One region of the Mesorhizobium sp. WSM4898 genome, then DNA from elsewhere that is predicted to be linked to it. Evidence: predicted binding sites of a transcription regulator. Region 1 holds the regulator's gene; the other holds the start of a gene.

Region 1 (4,623 bases):
TGGGAGGAGAAAAAATGTCGGTCGGAATCCGCCACGACGATCTGCGCCGGCGCAACCGCGCCATGGTGCTCTCGGCCGTGCGCCGGGCCGGCCAACCGTCGCGCACGGAAATCGCCGCGACCACCGGGCTCAGCCATTCGACCATTTCGGCGATCTCTTCCGACCTGATCCAGGAAGGCATCCTGGCCGAGAGCAAGCCGAGCGAGACCGCGTCTCTGAAGCGCGGCCGGCCACAGGTGGGCCTCGCGCTCAAGCCGGAGGCGGCGGCGGTGGTAACGGTGGTGCTGTCGCTCAATTTCCTCTCGGTCGCCGTTATCGATTATGCGGGCCAGGTCATCGCCGAGGAGCAGCGCCGCCTCGATACCCTCACCATGCCGCGCAACGAGCTGATCGGCGAATGCTTGGCGATCGTGCGGCGCCGGTTGGACGATCCGGACCTCGACGTCGGCAGCGTCGCCCGCATCGCCATGGGCATCCAGGGCATCACCGATTCCCATGCCCGCGCCATGCTGTGGTCGCCGATCACGCCGCTGACCGACATTGCCTTCGCCGACATTCTTGAAAAGGAATTCGGCATTCCAGCCACCATGGAGAACGACTGCAACATGATGGCTGTGGCGCTGCAGTGGCGCGATCCCCACCGCTATCGCGACAATTTCATCGCCATCCTGCTCTCGCACGGCATCGGCATGGGCCTGGTGCTGAAGGGCGAGCTGTTCACCGGCACGCATTCTTCAGGCGGCGAGTTCGGCCACATGATCCATCGTCCGAGCGGCGCGCTTTGCCGTTGCGGACGCCGCGGCTGCGTCGAGGCCTATGCCGGCAACTACGCCATCTGGCGCAGCGCCATGAAGATGAGCGAGGACGCCGAGCCGATCGATGTCGGCGACGCCGACATGCGGGCGCTCGCCGCCAAGGCGCGCGAGACAGATGGCCCGGAGCGCGAGGCCTATCGCCGGGCCGGGGAGGCGCTGGGCTTCGGCCTCGGCAGCCTGTTCGCGCTGATCGACCCGGCGCCGGTCGCCATGGTCGGCGTCAGCGCCGCCGCCTTCGACCTGATCGAGCCGGCGCTGCGCGAGGCGATCGCCCAGACCGCCGGCGGCCAGCATTCAAATTCGATCTCCTTCGATACCGAGCCGAACGAATTGCCGCTGATCCGCGAAGGCTGCGCCGTGCGCGCGCTGACCTTCGTCGACCAGGAGATTTTCGCGCCGGGCGTGCAGGCGAGAAGCGGCGCGGGGAAGAATGTCGCCTGAGGCCGACGAGTGCCTATGATGAAGAGCTACAAGAACCGGCTTGGCGTAACCTATTATCTGCCTGACTTCGGCCCTCCCGCTCGCTGGCTCATGAGTGTCACGCCTGGGGGCGCGGATTTGCCAACCCTGTACTATTTCGAATGCGATGCCGAGAATCTTGGTCGTCGGGCAATACACATATACGCCGATGGCCGCATGCTCCTCGCATATCCCGGAGGCCTCGACGGCGACCACTTGCCCGAGGGGGAGCTGCCTACGGTGGAAGAGGCCGAGCACGATGGTTTGCAAACCCGCGAGATTGCCAAAGCGGAGTTCGACGCGCTTTGGGCTGCACTGTCTCGCCTGGAAGGCACGGATGAACTCCAGGCCGGCGGCTAATCTTCCCTGATCGCGTAGCCCGCCCCACGGATGGTACGTATGACGTCCGGCATGCGGCCGTTGTTGACCGCCTTGCGCAGGCGGCCGACATGCACGTCCACGGTGCGCTCGTCGATATAGATCGTCTCGCCCCAGACATTGTCGAGCAGCTGGCTGCGCGAGAACACCCGGCCGGGATGCCGCATCATGAATTCCAGCAGCCTGAACTCGGTCGGGCCGAGCCGGATCTCGCTCTTCTTGCGGTAGACGCGATGCGATTCGCGATCGAGCACGATGTCGCCGACCTTGAGCACGCTGGACAGCACCTCCGGCTTGGCGCGGCGCAGCAGCGCCTTGACCCTGGCCATGAATTCCGGCGTCGAGAACGGCTTGACCAGATAGTCGTCGGCGCCGGTCGAGAGGCCGCGCACCCTGTCGCTTTCCTCGCCGCGCGCGGTCAGCATGATGATCGGCAGGCGTTCGGTCTCGGGCCGCATCCTGAGGCGCCGGCAAAGCTCGATGCCGGACACCGCCGGCACCATCCAGTCGAGCACCAGAAGGTCGGGCACATTCTCCTGCAGGCGGATCTCGGCCTCGTCGCCGCGCGTCACCACCTCGACCTGATAGCCCTCGGATTCGAGGTTGTAGCGGAGCAGCACCCCCAGCGGCTCCTCGTCCTCCACCACCATGATGCGTGGCGCGATCATTTAGCAGGCACCTTCGCTGTCAGGCCGCCGGCGCCGACATCGCCGTCTCGTCCTGCTTAGGACGATTCGCGGGCAATTGCGCGCCGGTCAGCACATAGTAGGCGTTCTCGGCGATGTTGGTGACGTGGTCGCCTATGCGCTCCAGATTCTTGGCGCAGAACAACAGATGCGTGCAAGCCGTGATGTTGCGCGGATCCTCCATCATGTAGGTCAGGAGCTCGCGGAAGACGGAGGTGTATTTGACGTCGATGCGCTCGTCGTCGTTGCGGAGCTTGGCGAGCGCCGTGGCGTCGCCGGCCGTGTATTCCTCGATCACGCCCTGCACTTGGATCAGCACCAGCTGCGCCATCGAATCGATGGAGTGCGAAAGGTCGCGCGGCGCGGCGCTGATGCCGACCGAGCCGACGCGCTTAGCGATGTTCTTGGCAAGGTCGCCGATGCGCTCGAGATCGCCGGCCATCCGGATGGCGCCAACGACGCTGCGCAGGTCGTCGGCCATCGGCTGGCGTTTGGCAATCAGCGTGATGGCGCGATCGTCGAGCTCGCGTTGGCGCGCGTCCATGATGGCATCGTCGGAGACCACGCGCTGCGCCAGCGCGTTGTCGGAATTCAGCAGAGCCTTGGTCGACGCGCCGACCATCGAGCCGGCAAGATCGCCCATGTCGCGGATGAGCTGGCTGATCTGCCTCAGATCCTCGTCGAAGGAAGCGACCGTATGGGCCATGGTTATGTCCTCGTATGAACTCAGCCGAAGCGGCCGGTGATGTAGTCCTGCGTGCGCTTCTCGCGGGGCGAGGTGAAAATCTTTTCGGTCCGGTCGAATTCGATCAGCTCGCCGAGATACATGAACGCCGTCTGCCGCGAGACGCGCGCCGCCTGCTGCATGTTGTGGGTGACGATCACGATCGTGTAGTCGGCCTGCAGCTCGTCGATCAGCTCCTCGATCTTGGCGGTCGAGAGCGGATCGAGCGCCGATGCCGGCTCGTCGAGCAGGATGACCTCCGGCTTCACCGCCACGGTGCGGGCGATGCAGAGCCGCTGCTGCTGGCCGCCCGAAAGGCTCTGGCCACTGGCGTTGAGCTTGTCCTTGACCTCGTTCCACAGCGCGGCGCGCTTCAGCGCCTGTTCGACGCGATTGTCCATCTCGGCCTTGCTGATCTTCTCATACAGCCTGACGCCGAAGGCGATGTTCTCGTAGATCGACATCGGGAACGGCGTCGGCTTCTGGAACACCATGCCGATCTTGGTCCTGAGCAGGTTGAGGTCCTGCGAGCGGTCGAGGATGTTCTTGCCGTCGAGCAGCACCTGGCCTTCGGCGCTCTGCTTCGGGTAGAGCTCGTAGATGCGGTTGAGCACGCGCAGCAGCGTCGACTTTCCGCAGCCCGAAGGTCCGATGAAGGCGGTAACGCTGCGCTCGGGCAGCGACAGGTTGATGTCCTTCAGCGCCTTCGACTGGCCATAGTAGAAGTTGAGGTTCTTGACTTCGATCTTGGCCTTCTCGGCGGTCGTCTCGGCTACGTTCAGGTCGGTGGACAACATCGGTTTCATCTGTCCTCTCTGCGTCCGGTAAGGCTGCGGGCGAAGATGCTCAGCCCGAGAACCGTCAGGGTGATTATCAGTGCGCCCGTCCAGGCCAGTTGCTGCCATTCCTCATAAGGGCTCAGCGCAAACTGGAAGATGGTCACCGGCAGGCTGGCCATCGGCGCGTTGAGATTGCTCGACCAGAACTGGTTGTTGAGCGCGGTGAAGAGCAGCGGCGCCGTCTCGCCCGAAATCCGGGCGATCGCCAGCAATATACCGGTGACGATGCCGGACAGTGCGGCGCGATAGGCGACCGAGCGGATCACCACCCAGCGCGGCGCGCCGATGGCGGTGCCGGCCTCGCGCAGCGCGTTGGGCACAAGGTTCAGCATGTCCTCGGTGGTGCGCACGACGACGGGGATCACCAGGATCGACAGCGCCACCGCGCCGGCGATCGCCGAGAAATGACCCATCGGCCGCACCATCAGCTCGTAGACGAACAGGCCGACGATGATCGATGGCGCCGACAACAGGATGTCGTTGATGAAGCGCACCACCGTCGTGAGGCGCGAGAAGCGCCCGTACTCGGCCATATAGGTTCCGGCGAGCACGCCGATCGGCGTGCCGACGACGATGCCGATCACGGTCATCACGATGCTGCCGTAAATGGCGTTGAGCAGGCCGCCGGCGTCGCCGGGCGGCGGCGTCATTTCCGTGAACACCGAAAGCGAGACACCCGAGAGCCCCTTATAGAGAAGGGCGCCGAGGATCAGCGCCAGCCA
Region 2 (4,623 bases), on a different contig from region 1:
CGCTGGCGCCGATCTGGGTGCGCAAGACGCCGAAGAAGCAGGCCGAGGAAATCGCCATGCATTTCCTGAAGCGCGTCAAGATCCCGGAGCAGGCCAACAAATATCCTGGACAGCTCTCCGGGGGCCAGCAGCAGCGCGTGGCGATCGCCCGCTCGCTCTGCATGAACCCGCGCATCATGCTGTTCGACGAGCCGACCTCGGCGCTCGACCCTGAAATGATCAAGGAAGTGCTGGAGACGATGGTTGGCCTTGCCGAAGAAGGCATGACGATGCTTTGCGTCACCCACGAGATGGGCTTTGCCCGCAAGGTCGCCAACCGGGTGATCTTCATGGATCAGGGCCAGATCGTCGAGCAGAACACGCCGGCCGAGTTCTTCGATAATCCGCGCCATGAGCGGACGAAACTGTTCTTGTCGCAGATCCTGCACTGAGCTTCTGACGCCAATTCGAGAAGCCCGGCCGCCAACGGCCGGGCTTTTGAGCGACCGGTTGGTGAAGCGCGCTGCCGGTCTCGCCTTCCATAGTTGTCGAGGCGCGGTAGCATTGGCGGTCGTGCAGGACACCGCTGCAGCGAACGCCTCACCGCCTGTTCCGCTCCTCCCAGCCATAGAGCCAGTCCAAATCTCCCGCGAGCTTCTCCGCCGGGCGCGTCGCCAGCACCAGGTTGCGCGCGATCGCAACCGGGCCCCAGGCGTGCCAGGCCATGCGGTTGAGCGCGCCGCGTCTGAGCACCTTCTCGATGCGCGGCCGCCTGCGATTTTCCCATGTGGAGAGGTTCTGCCGCCGATCGCCGGCGAAGTCGGCGACCAGATCGGCGAGCGTCGCGGCATCCTCGATCGCCATCGCCGCGCCCTGCGCCGCGAACGGGGTCATGGCGTGCGCCGCGTCTCCGATCAGGGCTACGCCCTGCGGCATCGTCCAGCGCGTCTGCTCGACGGTGTGGATTGGAAACGCCGTCCATGGCCCGGCGAGCGCGGCGAGTCTCGCCAGCGCGGGCGCCGTGCCGCGCATGGCGCTGGCGAGAATGGCGGGATCGGCATGGCCGGACCAGCCTTCGGCGATGCGCTCGCCCTTGGTGAAGGCGGCGAGGTTGAAGGCGCTGCCCTTGCTCACCGGATAGGCGACCATATGGAAGCCGGGATGCAGGAAGGCGGTGATGCAGTCGCCGGCGGCGATTGCTGCAAAAGCCTGGCCGGCGGCGCTTGTCGCTGCAACCGTTGCGCGCCAGGCCAGCTCGCCCGAGAAGCGGTTCTTCCCGAAGGCCGGCTCTCGACCCGCAAGCAGCCTGCGAACCGACGACCAGACGCCGTCCGCGCCGATCAGCAGGCCGCCGGCGGCCTCGATGCTGCCGCCATCCGTTTCGGCGGCGACGGCGATGTCTTGCGGGTGAACAGCGACGTCCGTTACCCGCGCGCCGGTGACGAGTTGGATTTCAGGATGCTCCGCCATCCGCGCCGTCAGCGCCGCCTGCAGGTCGGCGCGGTGCGCCACCAGATAGGGCGCGCCCCAACGCTCTTCGCCGGCCTGGCCGAGCGGCACGCGCGCCAGTTCGCGCAAGGTGGCAGCGCCCTTCAGCACCACCGCTTCCGGGCGGATCGCGCTCAGCCGCAACCGGTCGAGCGCGCCGAGCCGACTGAGCATACGGGTGGCGTTGGGGGAAAGCTGGATGCCCGCGCCCACCGCTTCGAGCTGGCTGGCCTGTTCCAGCACCGTGACGGCATGGCCGTGTTCGGCAAAGGCAAGAGCTGCCGTCAGTCCGGCGATACCGGCCCCGGCGATGACGACCTGCCGGGACCGCGCCTCCTCCATGGTCTAGCGGTCACCCAGATCCGCGATCAGGCGGCCTGGTCGATATAGAGGCAGCCGGCAGGCTCGGTTTCCGTCGCCTTCAGCTTCGGCGAATAGCGGTAGAGCGTCGAGCAGTAAGGGCAGACCTTTTCATTGTCGTCGCCCATGTCGAGGAATACATGCGGGTGGTCGAAAGGCGGGTTGGCGCCGGTGCACATGAATTCCTTGACGCCGATATCGATCGCCGGATGGCCCGCGTCGTTCTGGAAATGGGGAATGGTACCGCCTGCCATCGTCGTCTCCTTCAGTTCGGCCCGTTTGCATCTGGATCATAACCGGCCGGTTTGCAAGATCGATGAAATGAAACTGTCGCAAAAGGCTGGCAGAGGATAAGTTGAGCCGGTTAAGCGCATGAGGCCGGAAACGAAGCGATTCCGTGACATCATGCGTCATAAAAGCGTGTTAGAGCGTGCATAGCGCGTCCGGCGGCGTATGGCGCTCAAAGAACGACGTTGTGGCCAAGAGCAGGAACCATGAACGAACTGAAGCCGGTGCAGAGCGAGTTCATCACCGTCGAGGCGGCGAGCCCGGACGGCGGCAATCCAGACCGTTTCGTCAACCGCGAGTTTTCCTGGCTGCAGTTCAACCGCCGGGTGCTCGAGGAATCGCTGAACGAGCATCACCCGCTGCTCGAGCGCGTCCGCTTCCTGTCGATCTCGGCCGCAAACCTCGACGAGTTCTTCATGGTGCGCGTCGCCGGCCTCGCCGGTCAGGTGCGCGAGGGCATCGCGTTGAAGAGCCCGGACGGCCGCACGCCTGAGCAGCAGTTGGAGCAATTGCTGCGCGAGGTCGAGCGCCTGCAGGAAGACCAGCAGAAGAGCCTGTCGGCCCTGATGGAGCTGCTCAACAAGGAAGGCATCGAAAGCATCCCCCGCGACGGCCTGACCAAGGACGAGAAGGCCTGGCTGGAGGAGCATTTCCAGGGTCAGGTTTTCCCGGTGCTCACGCCGCTGTCGATCGACCCGGCGCACCCGTTTCCGTTCATCCCCAATCTCGGTTTCTCAATGGCGCTGCAGCTGCGCCACCGCAAGAACGGCGAGGAGATGAGCGCGCTCTTGCGCTTGCCGGTGGCGCTGCGGCGGTTCATCCGTCTGCCCGACCGCAAGCATCATGTCCGCTTCATCCCGCTGGAGGAGGCGGTCGGCCTCTATATCGGCAAGCTCTTCCCTGGATATGAGGTCAAGGGCTCGGGCACGTTCCGCATCATCCGCGACAGCGATATCGAGGTGGAGGAGGAATCGGAAGACCTCGTTCGCCTGTTCGAGACGGCGCTGAAGCGCCGCCGCCGCGGCTCCGTCATCCGCATCGAATTCGACACGCTGATGCCGGCCGAGTTGCGCGACTTCGTCGCCGGCGAGCTCGGAGTGTCGTCGAGCCGCATCAGCGTGCTCACCGGGCCGCTGGCGCTCAACCAGATCTCCGAGATCGTCGCCATCCCGCGCGACGACCTCAAATTCACGCCCTATAACCCGCGCTTTCCCGAGCGCATCCGCGAGCATGGTGGCGACTGCCTGGCCGCCATCCGCGAGAAGGACATCATCGTCCACCACCCCTACGAATCCTTCGACGTCGTGGTGCAGTTCCTGCGCCAGGCGGCGGCCGATCCGGAAGTCGTCGCCATCAAGCAGACGCTCTACCGCACCTCGAACGACAGCCCGATCGTGCGGGCGTTGATCGACGCGGCGGAGGCCGGCAAGTCGGTGACGGCGCTCGTCGAGCTCAAGGCGCGCTTCGATGAAGAGGCCAATATCCGCTGGGCGCGCGACCTCGAGCGCGCCGGCGTCCAGGTCGTGTTCGGCTTCCTGGAGTTGAAGACCCACGCCAAGATGTCGCTGGTGGTCCGCCGCGAGGAGGGCCGGCTGCGCAATTACGTACATCTCGGCACCGGCAACTACCATCCGGTCACCGCCCGCATCTACACCGACCTGTCCTTCTTCACCACCGACCCGACGATCGCGCGCGATGTCGCGCAGATCTTCAACTTCATCACCGGCTACGCCGAGCCTGCCGAGGAGATGCGTCTTGCGGTGTCGCCGTTCACGCTGCGCGACCGCATCCTGAGGCACATCGCCGAGGAGATCGCCCATGCGCTCGAGGGCAGGCCGGCCCGTATCTGGATGAAGATGAACGCGCTCGTCGATCCGACCGTCATCGACGCTCTCTATGACGCCAGCCGCGCCGGCGTCGAGATAGATCTCGTCGTGCGCGGCATCTGCTGCCTGAGGCCGCAGGTGCCGGGTCTTTCCGAGAACATCCGGGTGAAGTCGATTGTCGGCCGCTTCCTTGAGCACAGCCGCATCTACTGCTTCGGCAACGGCCACGGTCTGCCGTCCGACGAAGCGGTCGTCTACATCTCCTCGGCCGATATCATGCCGCGCAATCTCGACCGCCGCGTCGAGACCCTGGTGCCGATCACCAATCCGACTGTGCATGAACAGGTGCTTGGCCAGATCATGCTCGGCAACATCATGGACAATCAGCAAAGTTTCGACGTATTGGCTGATGGCACCTCCCGGCGCGCTGCGCTCGAGGAGGGCGAGGAACCGTTCAACGCGCAGGAATATTTCATGACCAATCCGAGTCTTTCCGGACGGGGTGACGCGCTGAAATCGCATGCGCCCAGGCGCATTGCACAGTTCAAGCGCCGCAAGAAGAACGCCGCCGCGTGATTTCAGTCTCGCAGGGCCGGCTCCAGGACCGGCGGCCGCTGTCGATCATCGACATCGGATCGAACTCGATCCGCCTCGTCGTCTATGAAGGGCTGGCGCGCTCGCC

What was found. The regulator PhoB, encoded in region 1, activates phosphate uptake and scavenging genes when phosphate is short. The targets are predictions, from matches to a motif close to TGTCATNNANCTGTCAT.
Region 2: the regulator PhoB is predicted to act here: its motif matches at 2,145-2,161, upstream of P9228_RS25460 (RNA degradosome polyphosphate kinase).

Annotation. Positions count from the first base shown of each region.
Region 1 is NZ_JARTVQ010000013.1:34,005-38,627, forward strand. It holds gene P9228_RS28990 (ROK family transcriptional regulator) at 15-1,256, shown strand; gene P9228_RS28995 (hypothetical protein) at 1,275-1,634, shown strand; gene phoB (phosphate regulon transcriptional regulator PhoB) at 1,631-2,320, opposite strand; gene phoU (phosphate signaling complex protein PhoU) at 2,340-3,044, opposite strand; gene pstB (phosphate ABC transporter ATP-binding protein PstB) at 3,065-3,868, opposite strand; gene pstA (phosphate ABC transporter permease PstA) at 3,865-4,623, opposite strand, start outside.
Region 2 is NZ_JARTVQ010000008.1:112,333-116,955, forward strand. It holds gene P9228_RS25445 (amino acid ABC transporter ATP-binding protein) at 1-431, shown strand, start outside; gene P9228_RS25450 (FAD-dependent monooxygenase) at 580-1,809, opposite strand; gene P9228_RS25455 (zinc-finger domain-containing protein) at 1,836-2,081, opposite strand; gene P9228_RS25460 (RNA degradosome polyphosphate kinase) at 2,322-4,517, shown strand; gene ppx (exopolyphosphatase) at 4,514-4,623, shown strand, end outside.